3 regions of the Bradyrhizobium sp. LB8.2 genome follow, and region 2 is predicted to be linked to each of the others. Evidence: predicted binding sites of a transcription regulator. Region 2 holds the regulator's gene; each other region holds the start of a gene.
What was found. The regulator PhoB, encoded in region 2, activates phosphate uptake and scavenging genes when phosphate is short. The targets are predictions, from matches to a motif close to TGTCATNNANCTGTCAT.

Region 1: phnC (phosphonate ABC transporter ATP-binding protein) is a predicted target of PhoB. The motif match lies at 2,206-2,222, and genes of this name have one in related genera.
Region 3: ABIB06_RS33490 (RNA degradosome polyphosphate kinase) is a predicted target of PhoB. The motif match lies at 3,547-3,563, and genes of this name have one in related genera.

The regions. Positions count from the first base shown of each region.
Region 1 covers NZ_JBEPQV010000021.1:107,014-114,628, forward strand. Annotated here, with positions in the region: gene ABIB06_RS24225 (DUF1045 domain-containing protein) at 1-277, opposite strand, end outside; gene ABIB06_RS24230 (alpha-D-ribose 1-methylphosphonate 5-triphosphate diphosphatase) at 296-1,489, opposite strand; gene ABIB06_RS24235 (transferase hexapeptide repeat family protein) at 1,486-2,160, opposite strand; gene phnC (phosphonate ABC transporter ATP-binding protein) at 2,344-3,153, shown strand; gene phnD (phosphonate ABC transporter substrate-binding protein) at 3,215-4,150, shown strand; gene phnE (phosphonate ABC transporter, permease protein PhnE) at 4,226-5,110, shown strand; gene phnE (phosphonate ABC transporter, permease protein PhnE) at 5,107-5,955, shown strand; gene phnF (phosphonate metabolism transcriptional regulator PhnF) at 5,988-6,716, opposite strand; gene phnG (phosphonate C-P lyase system protein PhnG) at 6,836-7,300, shown strand; gene phnH (phosphonate C-P lyase system protein PhnH) at 7,305-7,615, shown strand, end outside.
Region 2 covers NZ_JBEPQV010000007.1:195,434-203,048, reverse strand. Annotated here, with positions in the region: gene argF (ornithine carbamoyltransferase) at 1-91, opposite strand, end outside; gene ABIB06_RS11800 (aspartate aminotransferase family protein) at 91-1,293, opposite strand; gene ABIB06_RS11795 (GcrA family cell cycle regulator) at 1,749-2,261, shown strand; gene phoB (phosphate regulon transcriptional regulator PhoB) at 2,391-3,101, opposite strand; gene phoU (phosphate signaling complex protein PhoU) at 3,117-3,833, opposite strand; gene pstB (phosphate ABC transporter ATP-binding protein PstB) at 3,845-4,666, opposite strand; gene pstA (phosphate ABC transporter permease PstA) at 4,663-5,508, opposite strand; gene pstC (phosphate ABC transporter permease subunit PstC) at 5,513-6,502, opposite strand; gene pstS (phosphate ABC transporter substrate-binding protein PstS) at 6,655-7,615, opposite strand, start outside.
Region 3 covers NZ_JBEPQV010000038.1:43,621-51,235, forward strand. Annotated here, with positions in the region: gene ABIB06_RS33465 (cold-shock protein) at 1-194, shown strand, start outside; gene purN (phosphoribosylglycinamide formyltransferase) at 282-935, opposite strand; gene purM (phosphoribosylformylglycinamidine cyclo-ligase) at 935-2,008, opposite strand; gene ABIB06_RS33480 (CDP-alcohol phosphatidyltransferase family protein) at 2,164-2,706, shown strand; gene ABIB06_RS33485 (P-loop NTPase family protein) at 2,831-3,508, shown strand; gene ABIB06_RS33490 (RNA degradosome polyphosphate kinase) at 3,637-5,829, shown strand; gene ppx (exopolyphosphatase) at 5,845-7,347, shown strand; gene ABIB06_RS33500 (TerC family protein) at 7,374-7,615, opposite strand, start outside.

The DNA.
Region 1 (7,615 bases), on a different contig from region 2:
GCGCCTCGCAGGCGAAGGCCGCGCAGGCCGTCGAAAGCTCCGCTTCGGTCGTGCCGGGCGCGAGCGCCATCGGCGCCTTCAGCGTGCCGTGAAAGCCGTATTTGCGGGGATCTGCGGTGATGTCGCGCCAATCGGGCGCGGCATGCAGTGTGTCGCTAGGAAACGGCAATTCGTTGCCGGTATGGGCATCGTAGCCGAGCAGTTCGGCGCCGAAGCGGGAGAGGGCGCTGTTGCTGCTTGCGGCAAAATAGATTGCGTAGCGGGAAAGACCTGTCATCGCCTCAGCATAACCGGTTTAGGCCGCAACGACAGCCTCGCGCGGCGTTGCCACTGCTGCGAGCAGCCGCTTCGCATCGGTGAGATGCACGAGCTTGCCGCCCGCGATGACGGCCACGAGACGCGGTCGCAGCGGAACGCTGTCGTCGACCAGCAGAATGTCGGCGCGCCGTCCTTCCGCGAGCACGCCGCGATCGGCAAGGCCGGTCGCGCGCGCGGGTGCGGCGGAGACCAGGTTCCAGGCCTCGGTCAGCGGCAGCACGCCATCTGCGGCGAGGCGAAACGCAGCGAGCAGCTGCGCGGGATAATAATAGTCGGAGACCAGCACCGAGCAGAGCCTCTTGGCGATCATGTCGGATGCCTTGGTCCAGCCCGTGTGGCTGCCGCCGCGCACGACGTTCGGCGCGCCGTAGACGATGGCATCGCCGTGACTGGCTGCCTCCCGCGCCGTCTCCTCGTTGATCGGAAATTCCGAGATCGCCACCCCCATGGCGCGAAAGCCCCGGCGCATCGCCGGCGTCGCATCGTCATGCGAAAGCATCCGCACCTCGGCGGCGCGGGCAGTCGCGGCAAGCCGCGACACGGAAGCCGGGACCTCGCTGGCGCGCGAAAGCACGTGTCCCACCAGCCGGTCGAATTCCTCGCCCGACAGGCCGGTACGCTCCACCATGCGGTTGCGCTTGCGGGGCTTGGCCATGTCCCCGACCGTGCCGTCCATGTGGTCGTTGAAGGCGAACAGGTCGACGCGACCTTTGGCGAGCCATTGGCTCATCTCCTGCTCGGCATCGAGATTGTAGGTCTCGTGGCGCAGGTGGATGCGGGTGTCGGCCGCGAATTGCGGGCGCTGCCGTTCGATCGCTTCCATCAGGCCGCGCGCATTGTCGGCGCAGCGCAGGCCCGGCTCCCACGAACAGGTCGTGGCGTGAAACACCGTGGTGATGCCGTTGCTGATGGCCTGGCGGTCGCTGTCGGCGAGCGCCACGTCGATCGGAAAGTCGACACCGGCACGCGGCATCATCTGCCGCTCGAAGGCATCGCCATGCAGATCGACGATGCCGGGCAGCACCAGCAGGTCGCGCGCGTCGATCGCAAGCCGCGTCCGGCCGCGAGAAGCGTCGAGCTGCGCAATGTCCGTTCCGGATATGAGAAGTGAAGTCTCGACGAGCTCGGAGCCGATCAAGGTCCGGCCGCCCTCAAGGAAAATGTCTGTCACGCGACCGCGCTTTGTTTGCTGCTGCCAAGAGGACTGTTGAGAGAACTTGCCCGTGCTTCATATGTCGAGAGGAAATCTTCAATCCCGAGCTTGCGAAAATCGGGCGATGCTTCACGCAATTTGTCGTGATCCCAATCCCACCAGGCGAGGCCGGCGAGCCGTCCGGCGACGTCTTCCGAAAACCGGCGACGGACGATGCGCGCCGGATTGCCGGCGACAATGGTGTAGGCCGGCACGTCCTTGGTGACGATGGCGCCGGCCGCGATCACCGCGCCGGTGCCGATGTTGCGGCCCGGCAGCACGATCGCGCCATGGCCGATCCAGACGTCATGGCCGATATGGACGTGATGCTGGCGCCGCCAGTCGAAGAATTCCGTGTCGTCGCTCTCGCCTTCGAAGTAGGCGCTCGAACGATAAGTGAAGTGCGCCTGCGTGGCGCGGTGCATCGGGTGATTGCCCGGATTGATCCGTGTCATCGCCGCGATCGAGCAGAATTTTCCGATGGTGGTGTAGGTGATCTGGGCGTCGTTCACGACATAGGAGTAATCGCCCATCGTCACGTCGTGCAAAATCGTGCGCGCGCCGACCTCGGTGTAGGCCCCAAGCTTGGTGTCGTGCAACCTCGCCGAGGGATCGATGGTCGGCTGGACCGAAAGAGCTTTGGCGGCCATGTTGCATCCGAACGAGAGGGCGGGCGTTTCTCTTCGAGCGGCTTGATGACAATGTCATGACGACGCGATGACAGGGGATGAACAGGCGATGAGGTGTGTAGGATCGCCGCACCGCAACGCGCGTGTCACACAAGTGTCAAGCGCCGGCGTTAGCGGTGGGCCCCAGCTACTCTGGAGCCCTGCATGCTGGTGGTTGAAGGTCTGACGTGTCGCTTCGGCGTGAAAGCCGCGGTGGACGACGCTTCGTTTCAAGTTTCCCCCGGCGGCTTCGTCGGCGTGATCGGACGATCCGGCGCCGGCAAGTCGACCCTGCTGCGGACCATCAACCGCCTGGCGACGCCGGCGCAGGGCCGCATCCTGTTCGACGGCATCGACGTCACGGCGCTGCGCGGCAAGGCGTTGCGGCAGTGGCGGGCACGTTCCGCGATGATCTTCCAGCAGTTCAACCTGGTCGGCCGGCTCGACGTGCTCACCAACGTGCTGATGGGGCGACTCGCGACGATGCCGACCTGGCGCTCCCTGACGCAGACCTGGCCCGAGCAGGACAAGGCGCTGGCGATGTCCGCGCTCGAGCAGTTCGACATCGCCTCGCTCGCGGCCCAGCGTGCCGACCAGCTCTCCGGGGGCCAGCAGCAACGCGTGGCGATCGCCCGCGCGCTGGTGCAGCAGCCCGACATCATCCTCGCCGACGAGCCGATCGCCTCGCTCGACCCGCGCAACACCAAGATCGTGATGGATGCGCTGCTGCGCATCAACAAGCATTTCGGCATCACCGTGCTCTGCAATCTTCACTCGCTCGATCTGGCGCGCAGCTATTGCGACCGTCTGATCGGCATGGCGCAGGGCCGCGTGGTGTTCGACGGCGCGCCGGCTGAGTTGACCGATTACGTTGCGCGCGAGCTCTACGATCTCGAAGCCGCCGAAATCATGGGCGGCATGCCCGTGCCGGCGCCCCAGGGCGTTCCGGCACTTGGAACGGCGGCCGCCGCCTGAGCCGCGCCTGTTTTGTTTTGAGTTTTTGCGTCAACCGACCCCAACCGATGAAGAGGCTATCATGATCACTCGTAGACTAGTTCTCGCCGGCGCCGCCGCGCTCGCGTTCACGACCTCAGCCTCCGCCGACGACTGGAAAGCCAAATATCCCGAACTGACCTTCGCGGTCATTCCGGCGGAAAACGCCTCGGGCGTTACCGAGCGCTGGGCGCCGTTCATGAACTATCTCTCCAACGAACTGGGCGTGAAGGTCACGCTGCGCATCGCCAACGACTACGCCGCCGTCATCGAAGGCCAGCGCGCCGGCAACATCCATATCGCGAGCTATGGCTCGGCCTCGTTCGCACGCGCCCGCCTGACCGGCGTCAAGACCGACGCCTTCGCCAACGACATCAACGCCGACGGCTCGACCGGCTACTACTCCGTGTTCTTCGTCAAGGCGAGCAGCCCCTACAAGAGCGTCGATCAGCTCAAGGGCAAGAATCTCGGCCTCGTCGATCCGAACTCGACCTCCGGCAACAACGTGCCGCGCTTCGAGCTTGACAAGATGGGCATCGCGGACGCCGACACCTATTTCGGCAAGGTCGTCTTCACCGGCAGCCATGAGAATGCGATCCTGGCGCTCGCGCAGGGCACCGTCGACGTTGCGGCCAACCAGTGGACCAGCGATGACGATTCGACGCTGGCGCAGATGCTGACCAAGGGCATGTTGAAGAATGCCGACGGTTCGCCGATGAAGAAGGACGATTTCCGCATCATCCACAAGTCGGCGCCGATCATCAACGGCCCCTACGCCTACAATTCGGACCTGCCGGAAGAGGCGAAGGCGGCCATCGCAAAGGCGTTCTTCGACGCGCCCGCCAAGGACAAGGCGGCCTTCGATCGCCTCCAGGATGGCCAGAAGAAGGGTTTTCATCCCGCCACCACCAAGGACTGGGATGGCACGATCGAGCTGATCAAGTTCGTCGATGCACTGCGTAAGAAGAAGGCGTCCTGATTTCAGGACGATGGCATTGGAGTCGGGTCGATGGACCCGGCTCTTTCTCTTTGATCGACCATTTTTCCTGGCCAGATGACCGTCGCGGTTTCGATCCTCCCCGAGCAGCAGCTCGCCGTGCTCAACGCCGCCTATCGCCAGGCGGTCGCGCGCAAGCGGCTCCGACTCCTGTTTGGAGCCGTGATCTTCGCCGCAGCACTGTTTCTCGCCGCGATCGGCGCGGAAGTGAACCTGCGCACCCTCATCGCCCACTACGGCAACTTCCTCAGCTATTTCGACCGCATCTTCACGCTCGACAATGGCCAGCGGGTTTGGACCGATGTCGGCGAGTGGCTGTGGGGCTGGCGCAAATGGCTGAGGATGCTCGGCGAGACGCTGTTGATCTCCTATGTAGGCACGCTGATCGGCGCAACGTTCGCTTTCGCGCTCAACTTCTTCGCGGCCGAAAACACCTCGCCGTCGCCCTGGCTGCGCTTCACGGTGCGCCGCCTGCTCGAATTCGCCCGCACCGTGCCCGGTATCGTCTTCGCGCTGATCTTCGTGATCGCCTTCGGGCTCGGGCCGATGGCCGGCGTGCTCGCGATCGCGATCCACTCCACCGGCTCGCTCGGAAAACTGTTCTCGGAGATCGTCGAGAACGCCGACATGAAGCCGGTCGAAGGCATCCGCTCGACCGGTGCGAGCTGGCTCTCCTGCATGCGCTTTGCCGTCGTGCCGCAGGTGACTGCGGGCTATGCCAGCTACGCGCTGCTGCGCTTCGAGGTCAATGTCCGGGAAGCCTCGGTGATGGGTTTCGTCGGCGCCGGCGGCATCGGCCAGGAGCTCGTCGTCGCCATCCGCAAGTTCTATTACTCGGACGTCAGCGCGATCCTGCTCACCATCATCGTCACGGTCTTCGTCATCGACATCAGCACCGGCTGGCTGCGCGGCCGGCTGTTCGGCAGGGAGACGCGGACGTGACGGGGCGGCAGGAGATCGACACCGCAGCGCTTCGCGCGCGCTATCCTGAAATGTTCGACCGGCCGGCCTCGGCGCGGCTTGCGATGCCGGCGATGATCGTCGCGGCGTTCGCGATCCTGGTCTACGGCCTCGTCGATCTCGATTTCTCGCCGTCGCGGTTTTTCGCAGGCCTCAACCAACTCGGCTGGATCAGCCTGATGATGATCCCGCCGGATCCCGGCTCGTCGCTGCCGATCTATCTGAAGGCACTGGGCGAGACGCTGTCGATTGCGCTGCTCGGCACGACGCTTGCCGCCGTGTTCGCGCTTCCGGTCAGCCTGTTGGCCGCCCGCAATGTGGTGCCGTCGAGCATTCTGCGCTTCCCGGTGCGACGTTTCCTGGATTCGATTCGCGGCGTCGATACCCTGATCTGGGCGCTGGTGTGGATCAACGTGGTCGGGCTCGGCCCGTTTGCCGGCGTGCTCGCCATAGCCGTGTCCGATTTCGGCGCCTTCGGAAAACTGTTCTCGGAGGCGATCGAGGGCGCCGACCAGAAGCAGGTCGAAGGCATCCGCGCGTCCGGCGGCAGTGCGCTGCACGAGATCCGTTTCGGTTTGCTGCCGCAGGTCCTGCCGGTCATCGCCGGCCAGGTGCTCTATTTCGTCGAATCCAACACGCGCTCGGCCACCATCATCGGCATCGTCGGCGCCGGCGGCATCGGGCTCCAGCTCGCCGAGCAGATCCGGGTGCTGGAATGGCAGAAGGTGTCGTTTCTGATCCTGATGATTCTGGTCGCGGTCGCCGCGATCGATTTCGTCTCAAGCAAGCTGCGCTTCGCCATCATCGGGCGAAGGGCGGTGGCTTAATCGCAGACACCGTAGCCTCCATTTCATGGTTGCTACGACTCCACCAGAAACTCCACCCGCTCGGCGGCGAAGCGCGAATGCTTGGTGACCAGCGGCTTGCCGTCGAGGTCGTGGTCGGTCGCGTCGACCACCAGGATCGGACGTCCCAGCGCCAGATCGAGCCGTGCTGCGTCGGTTGCGTCCACGATGCCGGCGGTGATGCGGGTCGCGCCGCGCCGATAGTCGCGGACGCCGTAATGCTCGAGCAGTTTCGTCATCGAGCGCGTCGCGGCGAATACATTGCCCGCCCCCGGAAACAATTCCGCCGACAGCCAGGTGGTGGAGACGCAGATCGGCGTGCGGTCGGCGAGGCGCATCGCCTCGATCCGCACCAGTGGTGCGCCGGCCTTCAATCCAAGTTCCCGCGCGAGTTCGCGGGTCGCGGCATCATCGGACGCCTCGATCAACCGGCCATGCGGTTCGCGGCCGTCCGCGCCGACGATCTCGGAGAAGCGGGTCCGCGAGCGCAGCGGATAGGCGAGCTTCTGCGCCTCGACATAGGTTCCGCTGCCGCGCTCGGCCCGCACGATGCCGCGCTCGGCAAGCGCGGCCAACGCGCGCCGCACCGTGTGGCGGTTCACGCGATAGGTTTCGGCGATCTCCATCTCGCCCGGCAACTTGTCGCCAGCCGCAAAGCGGCCGTCGGCAATGCCGCGCTCGATGCCGTCGGCAACGAGGCGCCACAACGCGACGCCCGAGAAGGCTGTGTCCTGAATGCTCATGTGGCCGGGAAGCTACTCCAGAAATCACGCCCTTGTCACGAAACAGTCATGGCGCTCCGGTATCAAGTTGTCTAGTATCATAGACAACTTGGATTCGACAAGTTCGGCAAACAGGTTCGGTGGATTTGGTGACCCAGCACAACAATCAGCAAGCCCGGCGCAAGGCCGCAATGGCCGTGCTGGCGCACGCGGAGGCGGGCGAGATCGCCGCTCGCCTCCGCGCTCTCGCCCTGCCGGCGCATCAGGATTTGCGTGCGCCGGAAAATGGCCTCGTCATGCTGCGCGGCCGGGTCGGCGGCGACGGTGCGCCGTTCAACCTCGGCGAAGCCACGGTGTCGCGCGCCGCGATCAGGCTCGCGAGCGGCGAGGTCGGCTTCGGTTACACGCTTGGTCGCGACGGTGAGAAGGCGCGGCTGATCGCGCTGTGCGATGCGCTGGTGCAGTCCAGCGATTTCGGCGATGCGGTGGAGCGGGAAATTATCGCGCCGTTGCGTGAGCAGCTTATGGTCAGGCGCAAGCAGGCGGCGGCCGAGACCGCCGCGACGAAGGTTGATTTCTACACCATGGTGCGCGGTGAGGGGTGAGATCATGACCACGATTGCGGAACTGCCGCCGGGGTTCGCCGACAAGGTGCTGTCGGCGCAATCGACCTTTCGTTCCGTCATGGACGCGATGGCTCGGCCGGGGTCGGTCCAGCGCATCGTGCCGACATCAGGAGCGCCTCATACGATGATGCGCGGCACCGCCGCGATCGCGCTGACGCTGTTCGACCACGACACGCCGCTCTGGCTCGATGCGCGCATGTCGGAAAGCACCGACGTGACAAAATGGCTGAAGTTCCACACCGGCGCGCCGGTCGTGCAGGATTCCTCGATCGCAGGCTTCGCGCTGATCAGCGA
Region 2 (7,615 bases):
AGGACGCGGCCAGCATGCTCTTGAGCTCCGACAGCGGCAGCGCGTCGATATCAAGGAAGTGCTTCGGTGCTTTATTGGGCGACTTGCTCATCAGCTTGCCGCCCGCTTGTTGCCGGACAACGCGGTGCAGGCGCGTTCGAGCCGCCCAACGCTGTCCTCGATCTCGGCTTCGGTGACGATCAAAGGCGGCAGGAAACGCACGACATTGTCGCCGGCGCCGACAGTGAGCAGTTTTTCTTCGCGCAAGGCTGCAACGAGATCGCCTGAAGGCACCACCGCCTTGATGCCGATCAGCAGGCCCTCGCCGCGCACTTCGCTGACGACATCGCTATGACGATCGATCACGGAGGCGAGCTTCTGCTTGAGCAGCAGCGACATTCTCTGCACGTGGTCGAAGAAGCCGGGCTTGAGCATGACGTCGAGCACGGCGTTCGCAGCCGAAATCGCGAGCGGATTGCCGCCGAAGGTCGAGCCGTGCGAGCCGGGCCCCATGCCGGCCGCCGCATCCGCGGTCGCCAGCACCGCGCCGATCGGAAAGCCGCCGCCGAGCGCCTTCGCCAGCGACATCACATCGGGCGTCACGCCGAGACGGCGGTGTGCGAACAGATCGCCGGTGCGGCCCATGCCGGTCTGCACCTCGTCGAACGCGAGCAGCAAGCCCTTGTCGTCGCAGAGCTGGCGCAGCGCCTTGAGGAAGGCCGGGGTTGCCGAGCGCACGCCGCCCTCGCCCTGGATCGGCTCGATCAGGATACCGGCGGTCTGCGGACCGATCGCTTTCTTCACGGCCTCGATATCGCCATGCGGGATTTGGTCGAAGCCATCCATCGGCGGACCAAAACCTTCCAGATATTTTGCAGATCCCGTCGCGGCCAGCGTCGCCAGCGTGCGGCCGTGGAACGCGCCTTCGAAGGTGATGATGCGGTAACGTTCCGGATGCCCTTGGGAGAAGTGATGATGGCGGACCAGCTTGATCACGCCCTCCAGCGCCTCGGCGCCGGAATTGCAGAAGAACACGAAGTCCGCAAAACTCTCATGGCAGAGGCGGTTGGCGAGCTTCTCGCCATCCGGGCTCTGGAACAGGTTCGACATGTGCCAGAGCTTCGTGGCCTGCTCCTGCAACGCTTTGACCAGCGCGGGATGGGCATGGCCGAGCGCGTTCACCGCGACACCCGAGGAGAAATCGAGATAGCGCTCGCCATTGATCGCAATCAGCCAGCAGCCTTCGCCGCGCTCGAAACCGAGGTCGGTTCTGGCGAAAACGGGGAGCAAATGCGGCGCTGCGCTGTTGGTCATGATGTCACTTGGATGTTGCGGACGGTGTGACGCGTGCATTGCGCAACGCACCATTGACCGGCCCGGAAAACGAAACGTGCCGCCTTTTCGGGGCGGCACGTGTCACTATCTTATGCTTGGGAAGACGGGTGTCAATGCCGCCCCGGAAAGCCTCGCGAAACGCTGAATCCGTAGTCTTGCGGTGCTGATTTCGCGGATTTCACCACGGAACATGTGGAAGCGAGTCGGCGGACTCTTGCGCGGGAGTCACGCCATATTGTAGCGTTTGGATTGTCAGATACGACATCTCGTGCAGTGGTTCTGATCTCTAAGTCCTTATGTACCGGCGTAAACGTTCGGGCGTTCTAGTCACGCCCGGCGAGCCTTAAGGGATTCTGGCGGCACGGGTTTTTAAAGGCTTAGGCATTCGCTGCGAGGCGCCAGGATGGCAGGCCGGCAGCGAGGGAAAGGGTGCAATGACAGTTTTGACCTGGTCCGATGATCGCGTCGAGCAGCTTAAAAAGCTCTGGGAGGCCGGACTTTCGGCCAGCCAGATCGCGGCTGAGCTCGGTAATGTGACCCGCAATGCCGTGATCGGCAAAGTGCACAGGCTCGGCCTGTCGGGTCGCGCCAAGAGCCCTTCATCGGCAGCGCCCCGGCCGCGCAAGGCGCGCCCCGCGCAGCATATGATGCGGGTGACCCGTCCGATCTCGCGCGGCAACACCGCGCTGGCACAGGCCTTCGAGGTCGAAGTGGAGGCCGAACCGGTCACCTACGACAACGTGGTGCCGATGAGCCAGCGGCTATCGCTGCTCGAGCTGAACGAGGCGACCTGCCACTGGCCGGTCGGCGATCCCTCGACGCCGGATTTCTTCTTCTGCGGCGGCAAGGCGCTTTCCGGGCTGCCCTATTGCGCCCAGCACTCGCGCGTCGCATATCAGCCGGCGTCGGATCGGCGCCGCGCACCAGTGAAGCCGGGCCCGCGCTGAGCTAGCGGATTTAGCTGACTGCAAGGGCGGCGCCGTCACACGATGACGCCTCGGCCCACGTGATGTCGTCCCGGACAAGCGTGCCAAAAGCGCGTGCCGACCCGGAACGACGGCGGAGCTTGAAGCGAGTTACGCCTGCTGCTCCGCCTTGGCAAAACGATCATCCAGCGCGTAGCCGGCGCCGCGGACGGTGCGGATCGGGTCCTGCTCGCGGCCCAGATTGAGCAGCTTGCGCAGGCGGCCGATATGCACGTCGACGGTACGCTCGTCGATGTAGATGTCGCGGCCCCAGACGCTGTCGAGCAGTTGCTCGCGCGAGAACACCCGCCCCGGATGCTCCAGGAAGAACTCCAGCAGGCGATATTCGGTCGGGCCGAGATCGATCGGCCGGCCCGAGCGCGCCACGCGGCGCTTGTCGCGGTCGAGCTCGATGTCGCCAAAGGCGAGCACGGCGGCGAGCCGCTCGGGGCTTGCGCGCCGCAGCAGGCCCTTCACGCGCGCCAGGAGCTCCGGCACCGAGAACGGCTTGACGATGTAATCGTCGGCGCCGGTCGCAAGACCCCGCACCCGCTCGCTTTCCTCGCCGCGCGCGGTGAGCATGATGATCGGGAGCTGCTTGGTCTCGGGACGGGTGCGAAGCCGCCGGCACAATTCGATGCCTGACAGGCCCGGTAGCATCCAGTCGAGCACGATCAAATCGGGAATGTGCTCCTTGAGACGGGTGTCGGCGTCGTCGCCGCGCATGACCGTCTCGACGTCATAGCCGTCGCCTTCGAGGTTGTAGCGGAGAAGCTCGGTCAGGGCTTCCTCGTCCTCAACCACCATAATGCGTGCGCCCATCTGGGTCGTTGCTCCCTAGGTGTTCGGTATCGAGCTGGCGAAGGTCGTCATATCGCCCTTCGGCCGCTTGTCGGTGATCGCCTGGCCCTCGATCATGTAGAACACGGTCTCGGCGATGTTGGTGGCGTGGTCGCCGATCCGCTCGATGTTCTTGGCGCAGAACATCAAATGGATGCAGAACGAGATGTTGCGCGGATCCTCCATCATGTAAGTGAGGAGCTCGCGGAACAGCGAAGTGCAGATGGCGTCGACTTCCTCGTCGCCCTTCCACACCGCCATCGCCGCCGGCAAATCATGTGCGGCATAGGCGTCCAGCACCGACTTGACCTGCTGCTGCACGAGGTCTGTCATGTGCTCCAGGCCGCGGAACAGCTTGAGCGGATGAAAATCCGTCTCCAGCGCCGCGACGCGCTTGCCCATGTTCTTGGCGAGGTCGCCGATGCGCTCGAGATCGGTTGCGACGCGCATGGCGCCGACGATCTCGCGCAGATCGACCGCCATCGGCTGACGGCGGGCGATGGTGAGCACGGCGCGCTCCTCAATGCGCTTCTGCAGCGCGTCGAGTTCGGTGTCGATGGTGACGACGCGCTGGCCGAGCGGAACGTCACGGCGGATCAGCGCGTCGACGGAATCGACGATCATGCGCTCGGCGATGCCGCCCATCTCGGCAACCAGCCGGGTGAGTTCCTGGAGGTCGGTGTCGAAGGCCTTTGCGGTATGTTCAGAACCCATGTCGCGTCTCCTCAGCCGAACCGGCCGGTGATGTAATCCTGCGTGCGCCGGTCGGTCGGCGACGTGAAGATCTTGTTGGTGTCGTCGAACTCGATCAGCTCGCCGAGATACATGAAGGCGGTCTTGTCGGAGACGCGCGCCGCCTGCTGCATGTTGTGGGTGACGATCGCGATCGTGTAGTCCTCGGAAAGCTCCTGGATCAGCTCCTCGACCTTGGCGGTCGAGATCGGGTCGAGCGCCGAGCAGGGTTCGTCGAACAGGATCACCTCGGGCCGCACCGCGACGGTGCGGGCGATGCAGAGGCGTTGCTGCTGGCCGCCGGAGAGCGACAGGCCGGAGGCGTTGAGCTTGTCCTTGACCTCGTTCCACAGCGCGCCGCCGCGCAGCGCCTTCTCGACCCGGCCGTCCATCTCGGACTTTGATATCTTCTCGTAGAGACGGATGCCGAACGCGATGTTTTCGTAGATCGTCATCGGGAACGGCGTCGGCTTCTGGAACACCATGCCGACGCGGGCGCGCAGCAAATTGAGGTCCAGCTTGGGGTCGAGGATGTTGGTCTGGTCGAGCATGAGCTGACCGGTGGCGCGCTGGCCCGGATAGAGGTCGTACATCCGGTTGAAGATGCGCAGCAGGGTCGACTTGCCGCAGCCCGACGGGCCGATGAACGCCGTGACGCGATTGGCGCCGAGCGTCAGGTTGATGTTCTTCAGCGCGTGGTGCTCGCCGTAATAGAAGTTCAGGTTGCGCACGGTCACCTTGGGGGGCGCCTCGGGCAGCACCGGCGCGTGGGGCAGTCCGCCGGCCGCGCTCATCGATACGGAAAGATCACTCATTTTGCGGTCCTCTCGGCGCCAAGGATGCGCGCGCCAATATTCAGGGCAAGAACGGTCAGGGTGATGAGCAGCGCGCCGCTCCAGGCCAGCTGCTTCCAATAGGCGTAGGGGCTCTGCACGAAGTTGTTGATGGTGACCGGCAGGTTCGCCATCGTCTTGTTCAGGCCGAGGCTGAAGAACTGGTTCGACAGCGCGGTGAACAGCAGCGGCGCGGTCTCGCCGGCGACGCGGGCAGTCGCAAGCAGCACGCCGGTGATGAGACCCGATCGGGCAGCACGATAAGCGATGCGCTTGATCACCAGCGAGCGCGGCAGGCCAAGCGCCGAGGCCGCCTCGCGCAGCGCGTTCGGCACCAGCAGCAGCATGTCCTCGGTCGTGCGCAGCACCACCGGGATGACGATGACCGCGAGCGCGAGACTGCCGGCGATCGCCGAGAAGCCGCGCATCGGCACCACCACCGCGCCGTAGATGAACAGGCCGATGATGATCGAGGGCGCCGACAGCAGGATGTCGTTGATGAAGCGGATCACCGAGGTCAGCCGGTCGTTGCGGCCGTATTCGGCGAGATAGGTGCCGGCGAACATGCCGAGCGGCGCGCCGATGCCGACGCCGATCACGGTCATGATCAGCGAGCCGACGATTGCGTTGAGCAGGCCGCCCTCGTTCGATCCGGGTGGCGGCGTGTTCTCGGTGAACAGCTGGACATTGAGGCCAGCCAGGCCGTTGTAGAGCAGCGTGATCAGGATCAGCGCAAGCCAGGTGACGCCGAATGCGGTCGCGGCGATGCAGAGCCCGCGGATGACGAAGTCCTTGCGGCGGCGACGTGAATAGATCGGGTTCATGGCGTTAGTTTCCCGCCTTCTTTTCCAAACGCATCAGCATCAGCCGCGCGCCCGCGAGCACGAAGAACGTCAGCACGAACAGCAGCAGGCCGAGCAGGATCAGGCCGGACTGGTGCAGGCCGTCGCTCTCGGCGAACTCGGATGCGATCGCCGCCGAGATCGTGGTGCCCGGCGAAAAGATCGACGTCGAGATGCGGAACGAGTTGCCGATGATGAAGGTCACCGCCATGGTCTCGCCGAGCGCGCGGCCCAGCGCCAGCATGACGCCGCCGATGACGCCGACGCGGGTGTAGGGGATCACCACGCTGCGGACGACTTCCCAGGTGGTGCAGCCGACGCCGTAGGCGGCTTCCTTCAGCACCGGAGGCACCGTCTTGAACACGTCGACGGAGATCGAGGTGATGAAGGGCAGCACCATGATGGCGAGGATCAGCGCGGCATTGAACAGGCTGAGATAGGACGGGGGACCTGCGAAGATCGCGCCCAGCACCGGCACGCCGTCGAATATCTTGATCATGAAGGGCTGGAATGTGTTGGCGAGGAACGGACCCAACACGAAGAAGCCCCACATGCCGTAGATGATCGAGGGGATGCCGGCGAGCAGCTCGATCGCCATGCCGATCGGGCGGCGCAGCCATTGCGGGCAGAGCTCGGTGAGGAAGATCGCAATGCCGAGACCGACCGGGATGGCGATCAGCATCGCGATGAAGGAGGTGACGAGCGTGCCGTACATCGGCCCGAGCGCGCCGAGCACCGGCGGATCGGCGGACGGCGCCCAGCGCTGCGTCCACAGGAAGGAGAGACCGTATTCCTTCATCGCCGGAAAGGCGCCGACGATCAGCGACAGGATGATGCCGCCGAGGATCAGAAGCACCGAGATCGCGGAGAGCCGCGTGATCCAGTAGAAGGTGACGTCCCCGACTTTGAACGCGCTCAAGGCCTTGGCGCGATCATACGGTCCGGCGTCGTCGATTATATCGCTCTGAACGGCCATCTCTGCCACGCCGATCCCCTGTACCAAATAGTGTACGTTTTTTGTTGGTCCGCGCCCCGGATGCGACGCTGATCCGGGGCACAGTTGTGGGTCCCGGCTCTGCGCGGCAGCGTTTCAGGCTGCAGCGCGTCCGGGACACGAGCATCGCGAGCTTAGCTCTTGATCTCGGCAGCCCAGGTCTTCTCAACCAGGGTCACGACGCCCTCGGGCATCGGGATGTAGTCGAGCTCTTCAGCCGCCTTGCCGCCGTTCTTGAAGGCCCAGCGGAAGAACTTGATGGCTTCCTGCGAGGCCGCCTTGTCGGTGGCGTCCTTGTGCATGAGGATGAAGGTCGCCGCCGTGATCGGCCAGGACTTCTCGCCGGGCTGGTCGGTCAGGATGACGTAGTAGCCGGGAGCCTTGGCCCAGTCGGCGTTGGAGGCGGCTGCCTGGAAGGCTTCGACGGTCGGCTGCACCGGCTTGCCGGCCTTGTTGACGAGACCGGTGTAGGTCAGCTTGTTCTGCTTGGCATAGGCGTACTCGACGTAACCGATCGAGTTCTTGGTCTGGCTGATGTTGCCCGACACGCCTTCGTTGCCCTTGGCGCCGACGCCGACCGGCCACTCGACGGCGGTACCTTCACCGACCTTGCTCTTCCAGTCAGCGCTGGCCTTGGCGAGATAGTTGGTGAAGTTGAAGGTGGTGCCCGAACCGTCCGAACGGCGGACCACGGTGATCGCCTCCGACGGCAGCTTCAGGTTCGGATTGAGCTTCTTGATCGCGGCGTCGTCCCACTTGGTAATCTTGCCGAGATAGATGCCGGCGAGGGTCTCGCCGTCGAACACCATCTCACCGGGCTTCACGCCCTCGATGTTGACGACGGGAACGATGGCACCCATCACCATCGGCCACTGGACGAGGCCGTCCTTTTCGAGCTGCTCGGCCTTGAGCGGCGCGTCGCTGGCGCCGAAGGTCACGGTCTTGGCCTGGATCTGCTTGATACCGCCGCCGGAACCGATCGACTGGTAGTTCAGACCGTTGCCAGTCTCTTTCTTGTAGGTGTCAGCCCATTTCGAATAGATCGGGAACGGGAACGTCGCACCGGCACCGGTGATATCGGCGGCAAAGGCCGCC
Region 3 (7,615 bases), on a different contig from region 2:
GCACCGTCAAATGGTTCAACCCGACCAAGGGCTATGGGTTCATCAAGCCGAACGGCAGCGACAAGGACGTGTTCGTCCATATCTCCGCCGTCGAGCGTGCGGGACTTTCCACCCTCAACGAAAACCAAGCGGTTGAATACGACCTCGTGGAGAACCGCGGCAAAGCATCCGCGGAGAACCTCAAGGTTTCCTGATTTCACTCGATTTTGCGCGAGAGATCATGACGTTGCCCCCGGCTCCGCCGGGGGTTTTTAATTGTGACGACGAAACGCGACAGCGCTTCAATTCGCCACCGGCGAAATCAAAAAATTCTCCGACGGCCCGCTGCCCGCCGTCTTGCAGACGTCGCCCTCGATTTGGACCTTGCCGGCCGCGAGCAGCCGCAGCGCCTCGGGATAGATGCGGTGCTCGATCTCGAGGATGCGCTCCGACAGCGTGGCCCCGGTATCGTGGTCGCTCACAGGCACCGCGCCCTGCATCACGATGGGGCCGGCGTCTGTCTCGGGAATCACGAAGTGCACCGTCGCACCAGACAGCTTGACGCCGGCGCGCAAGGCCTGGCCGTGCGGGTCGAGACCCGGGAAAGAAGGCAGCAGCGAGGGATGGATGTTGAGCATCCGCCCGTACCAGGCCTTGGTGAATTCGGCCGTGAACAGGCGCATGAAGCCGCCGAGACAGATCAGCTCGATGCCGTGCTGATCGAGCGCTGCCTGCAGCACCTTTTCGAAGCCGGCGCGATCCTTGCCGAACGGCTTGCTTTCGATCACCAGCGTCTTCACGCCGCGCGCTTTGGCCGTTTCCAGCCCCAGCGCATCGGCCTTGTTCGAGATGACCAGGGAAATCTCCGCCGGAAAATCCGGTGCGGCCGCGCCCTTGATCAGCGCGGCCATGTTGGAGCCGCGCCCCGATATCAGGATGGCGACGCGGCGCTTCATCACAGCGCCAGGTCGAGGTGGCCGTTATAGACGACGCGGTGCTCGCCTTCGGCCGGGATCACGGTGCCGAGCTGTGCCACGGTCTCACCGGCCTCAGCGAAGACCTGCATGACCTCGTTCACCTTGTCCGGCTCGACGATCGCGATCATGCCGATCCCGCAATTGAAGGTCCGCAGCATTTCGAGCTCGGCGATGCCGGCTTGAGCTGCCAGCCATTTGAACACCGGCAGCACCGGAAGGCGCGCCAGGTCGATACCGACGCCGAGATGGTTCGGCAGCACGCGCGGAATGTTGTCGGTGAAGCCGCCGCCGGTGATATGGGCAAGCCCCTTCACCGCACTGGTCTCGCGGATCGCGCGCAGGCAGGATTTGACGTAGAGCCGCGTCGGCGTCAGCAGCGCGCCGCCGAGCGTCATGACGGGCGAGAACGGCGCCTGCGCCTCGAAGCCGAGGCCGGATTGTTCCACGATCTTGCGCACCAGCGAGAAACCGTTGGAGTGGACGCCCGACGAGGCGAGCCCGATCACGGCATCGCCGGCGGCGATGTCCTTGCGCGGCAACAGCGTGCCACGCTCCGCGGCGCCGACGGCAAAGCCGCCGAGATCGTAATCGCCGTCCTTGTAGAGGCCGGGCATCTCGGCCGTCTCGCCGCCGATCAGAGCGCAGCCGGATTCGCGGCAGCCTTCGGCGACACCGGCGACGATCGAGGCGGTCGCCTCCGGATCGAGCTTGCCGCAGGCAAAATAATCCAGGAAGAACAGCGGCTCGGCGCCCTGCACCACAAGGTCGTTGACGCTCATGGCGACGAGGTCGATGCCGATCCCGCCATGCAGGCCAGTCTCGATCGCGATCTTGACCTTGGTGCCGACCCCGTCGGTCGCGGCCACCAGGATGGGGTCCTTGAAGCCCGCCGCCTTGAGGTCGAACAGGCCGCCGAATCCGCCGATTTCGGCGTCGGCGCCGGGCCGCGCGGTGGCGCGCACCATCGGCTTGATCAGGTCGACCAGGCGGTTGCCCGCGTCGATATCGACGCCTGAATCGGCGTAAGTGAGGCCGTTTTTGCGGTCGGTCATGCCCGATTTCCAGTGGGTTTGCGGCTGGTTACGTCGAATTCCGGGGACGCGCAATGGCTCGCATGGCGCGCCTTCGTATACTATGTAGAGATATCAACCGGTTCAGCCTCTAAGGGCCGGATTCGAGGTCAGACCGGGTGCCGGGAAGCGCTTTCGTGAGTATTCCGAATATCATTACCCTGGGCCGCATCATGCTGGTCCCGATCATCGTCTGGGCCATCGTGTCGAGCCAAATGGAGGTGGCGTTCGCCGTCTTCCTGATCGCGGGTATCAGCGACGCGGTCGACGGCTTCCTTGCCAAGCGCTTCAACATGACGAGCGAGCTCGGCGCCTTGCTCGACCCGCTCGCCGACAAGGCGCTGCTGGTCTCGATCTACATGGCCTTGGGCATCTGGGGCGCGATTCCGCGCTGGATCGTCATCCTGGTGGTCTCGCGCGACATCATGATCGTCGCCGCCGTGATCGTTTCGTGGCTGTTCGACCGCCCTGTCGAGATGAAGCCCTCGAGGGTATCCAAGCTCAACACTGTGGCCCAGGTGGCATTCGCGGCGCTGGTGCTGGCCGCCCTCGCCTTCGGCTTCAAAGCCGGTCCTTATGATATAATCCTGATGGGCCTCGTCACGGTCTTCACGCTCTCCTCGGTGTCGCTCTATCTTGTCGAGTGGCTGCGGCACATGAGTACGATCGAGGCCAAGTAGCACTTATCAACTAGCACTATCGAGGCCAATGAGTTGGGATGCGGCCCCGCAAAAGGCCAACTCCCGCTCGATTAGTCGCATCTCCTCAAACGAAGCCGGCACGCCGGCACGGAGCAAAGCAAGCGTGCCAGGCCGCGTTCATCCCCGACAATTGGCGTTTTCGCTTCCGCATGCGGAGAGCCTGAGCCGGGACAATTTCCTCGAAGGCCCCGCTAACGCCGCTGGTGTAGCCCTCATCGACGCCTGGCCGGAATGGCCGAACCGGATCATGTGGCTGGCCGGCCCGGAAGGGAGCGGCAAGAGCCATCTCGCCGCGATCTGGGCCGAAGCTTCGGGCGCCCGTTCGACCACCGCCAATGCGCTGACCGCCGAAGCCGTCCCGGGTGCGCTCGTCACCGGCGCGCTGGTGGTCGAGGATCCCAAGGCCAGGGAATTTGACGAGCGCGCCTTGTTCCATCTGATGAACCTGGCCCGCGAGGACGAGGCCTACGTCCTCTTCGCCGGGCGCCAGATGCCGGCATCGCTCGAGATCGAGCTGCCCGACCTGCGTTCGCGGCTGCGCGCCGTGCCTGTCATCGCGCTGCTGCCGCCTGACGATCAGCTCTTCCGCGGCCTGATCGTCAAGTTCTGCGCCGACCGCCAGCTCGCCGTGGACGAGAGCGTGGTCAGCTACCTCGCCACCCGCCTGGAGCGGTCCTCGGCCGCCGCCCGGCAGGCCGTGGAGCTGCTGGACAGCGAGGCCCTGCGCCTCGGCCGTCCCGTCACCCGGGCCCTGGCCGCCGAGCTCCTGCGGGATGTCTGACCAAGGCGGCTTGACGCGGCCCGGCAGCGGAACATCAATGTCATCGAAACGTCATCGCTCTAACACATGCTCCCGACGGTTTTGCGCATAAGTCGCAAATTTGGGCGAACTGGATGGATCGATTTCTGATGGACTCTGCGCAAGCTGTTGAAATTAAAGAAAAAGCTCCGGAAGCAGAGGGCCATCCGGCGATCGCATCGAGCCCCGAGCGATTCATCAATCGCGAGCTCTCCTGGCTGCATTTCAACCGCCGCGTCCTGGAGGAATCGGTCAATGCCAGCCACCCCATGCTGGAGCGGGTGCGATTCCTGTCGATTTCAGCGAATAATCTCGACGAGTTCTTCATGGTCCGCGTCGCCGGCATCAAGGCCCAGGTGCGCGAGGGCATTGCCGAACGCAGCCCCGACGGCCTGACGCCGTCCGAGCAGCTCGCGCTTATCAACCGGACCGTCTCGCAACTGGCCTCCGACCAGCAGGCGATCTGGCGCGACCTGCGCGGCACGCTGGCCAACGAGGGCATCGTTCTGGTCGAGGGCAAGGAGGTCACCAAGGCGGAGCGAACCTGGGTCGAGGACTACTTCCTCAGCAACGTGTTTCCGCTGCTGACACCGCTCGCGATCGACCCGGCCCACCCCTTCCCGTTCATTCCGAGCCTCGGCTTCACCATCGCGCTCCAGCTCACGCGCGCCGCCGACGGCAAGCAGATGAACGCGCTGATCCGCATGCCCGGCAAGATCGACCGCTTCATCCGCCTGCCGGTTGACGGCAAGGTCGTCCGGCTGATCTCGCTGGAGCAGGCCACCGCGCTGTTCATCAATCGCCTGTTCCCCGGCTACAATCTTCAAGGCCAGGGCGCTTTCCGCATCATCCGCGACTCCGAGCTCGAGATCGAGGAAGAGGCCGAGGATCTCGTCCGCCTGTTCGAGACCGCGCTGAAGCGCCGCCGCCGCGGGTCGGTGATCCGGCTCGAGATCGACGCCAAGATGCCGGAGCAACTGCGCAGCTTCGTGCAGCATGCGCTGTCGGCCGCCGACGACGAGGTGTTGCTGGTCGACGGCGTACTGGCCATGAACGAGCTCTCGCAGCTCACCCGCCTCGACCGGCCCGATCTCGAATTCACCCCTTACGTCCCGCGCCATCCCGAGCGCGTGCGCGAGCACGGCGGCGACATCTTCGCCGCGATCCGGCAGAAGGACCTCGTCGTCCATCACCCCTACGAATCCTTCGACGTGGTGGTGCAGTTTCTCCAGCAGGCGACGCGCGACCCCGACGTCGTCGCCATCAAGCAGACGCTCTATCGCACCTCCAGCAACTCGCCGATCGTGCGCGCGCTTGTGGAAGCCGCCGAAGCCGGCAAATCCGTCACCGCGCTGATCGAGCTGAAGGCGCGCTTCGACGAAGAGGCCAACATCCGCTGGGCGCGCGATCTCGAACGCGCCGGCGTTCAGGTCGTCTATGGCTTCCTCGAACTGAAGACGCACGCGAAGCTGTCGATGGTGGTGCGCCGCGAGGGCGGCAGCCTGACAACCTACGTCCACACCGGCACCGGCAATTACCACCCGGTGACCGCGCGCATCTACACCGACCTCTCCTACTTCACCTCGGAGCCGACCATCGGCCGCGACGCTGCGCGCGTGTTCAACTTCATCACCGGCTATGCGGCGCCGAGCGATCTGGAAAAGATGGCGGTGTCGCCGCTGACCTTGCGCAAACGCATCATCGAGCACATCCAGGGCGAGACCGCGCACACGCGGCACGGCCGGCCCGGTGCGGTCTGGATGAAGATGAACGCGCTGGTCGACCCCGACATCATCGACGCACTCTACGAGGCCTCACAGGCGGGCGTGCAGGTCGAGCTCGTGGTGCGCGGCATCTGTTGCCTGCGGCCCGGCATCCCCGGCCTGTCGGAGAACATCCGCGTCAAGTCGATCATCGGACGCTTCCTGGAACACGGCCGAATCTACTGCTTCGGCATGGGCCAGGGCCTGCCGAGCGCGAAAGCGGCTGTGTATATCTCCTCGGCCGACATGATGCCGCGCAACCTCGACCGCCGCGTCGAGGTGCTGTGTCCGCTGCAAAATCCCACGGTGCATCAGCAGGTTCTCGAACAGATCATGGTCGCGAATCTCAAGGACAACGAGCAGAGCTGGCAATTGTTGCCGGACGGGTCCTCAACGCGTATGAAGACCGCGAAGGGCGAGGAGCCTTTCAACGCTCACAACTACTTCATGACAAATCCGAGTCTGTCTGGCCGTGGTAAGTCGCTCAAGGAATCCTCGCCGCGCCGCCTCACGCGCCGTAATGAACGTCATCAATCCTGATCCGGGATCTCTGACGTGAAGCGGCCGCGCAAGCGCGGCTCGAGCGTCGCGGTCATCGATATCGGCTCCAACTCGGTCCGCCTCGTCGTGTACGAGGGACTGACGCGGAGCCTCATTCCGATCTTCAACGAGAAGGCGCTGTGCGGCCTCGGGCGCGAGGTGCAGAGCACGGGCCTGCTCGCACCCGACGCCGTCGACAAGGCGCTGACCTCGCTCAAGCGATTCCGTGCGCTGTGCCGGGTGATGCAGGTCGGACGGGTGTTTGCGATTGCGACCGCCGCCTGCCGCGATGCCTCCAACGGCCCCGACTTCATCGCCAAAGCCGAGCGCATCTGCGCCGTGAAGATCGAGATCCTGTCGGGCCCGCGCGAGGCGCGGTTGTCGGCGCTGGGCGTGATCTCCGGCATCCATCACCCCGACGGCATCGTCGGCGATCTCGGCGGCGGTTCGCTCGAACTGATCGACGTGCGCAAGAACAGCGTGCGCAGCGGCGTGACGCTGCCGCTCGGCGGCCTCGCGCTGCAGGACCTCGCGCATAAATCTCTCAAACGCGCCGACCGCATCGTCCGCGAGGCGCTCGACGGGGTGCCGCAACTCAAGGCAGGTAGTGGCCGGAGCTTCTACGCGGTCGGCGGCACCTGGCGCGCGCTCGCGCGCATCCACATCATCCAGAGCGGCTATCCGCTCCAGGTGATGCACGGCTATTCGATCTCGGCTGCCGAGGCGCTCGACTTCTCACGTCGTCTGCGTCGTCTTGCGGCTGTCGACATGCTCGCCGACATCGAGATCGTCGCGGATGCGCGGCGCCCTCTCCTGACCTATGCAGCGCTGGTGCTCGAGCACATCATCCGCGTGGCGAAGCCGAAGACGATCGTGTTCTCGACCTTCGGCGTGCGCGAGGGCCTGCTGCACGAGAAGCTGTCGGAAACCGAGCGCAACAAGGACGGGCTGATTTGCGCGGCGGAGGAGCTGAACCAGTTGCTGTCGCGTTCGGCGAAACACGCCCGCGAGCTGATTGCCTGGACCGACCGCCTCGCACGCGTGGTGAAGCTGCGCGAGACCGAGGAGGACCGTCGCCTGCGCCACGCCGCGTGCCTGCTGTCCGACATCGGCTGGCGCGTGCATCCCGATCATCGCGGCGAGCAGACGCTGAGCCTCGTCGTCAACGGCAATTTCGGCGCGATCACCCACACCGAACGTGCGTTCGTCGGCCTGTCCGTGTTCTATCGCTACGCCGGCCTGAGTGAAGAGAACCAGCCGCCCGTCGCCATGCAGGAACTGCTGACGCCGGCGCAGCTTGAACGCGCCCGCCTGCTGGGCGCGGCCTTCCGCGTCGCGCATCTGATCTCGGCGGCGCGTCCGGGCGTCTTGCCCGCGACGCATTTCCGCAGCGTGGGCCGCAAGCTGTTGCTGGTGTTCGAGCATCGCCTCGGCGATCTCGTCGCGGATCGCGTCGGCAGCCGCTTCCGCGCGCTCGCCCGGCTGATCAACCGCGCCGGCTCGATCGTCCGGCGCTAGCTAGAGAATTGCTCAGCCAAGGCCTTTTACTCAACCGAAGCCTTGGCGTGGCGTTCGGAAGACTCCAGCGCGGCCGCGCTGAGGCTGCGTCGGCGCCAGATGGTGCCGACGACCAGCACAACGACGACGCCGAGGATCGCGCAAAAATATTCGCCGCCCCCGCCACCATGGGCGAACTGCGGCGGGATGCGCAACGCGCCGAGCATGTTGTCCAGCGAGGCGCCGAACGGACCGTCGAACAGCGTGTGCAGCCGCGGCGCAACGGCGG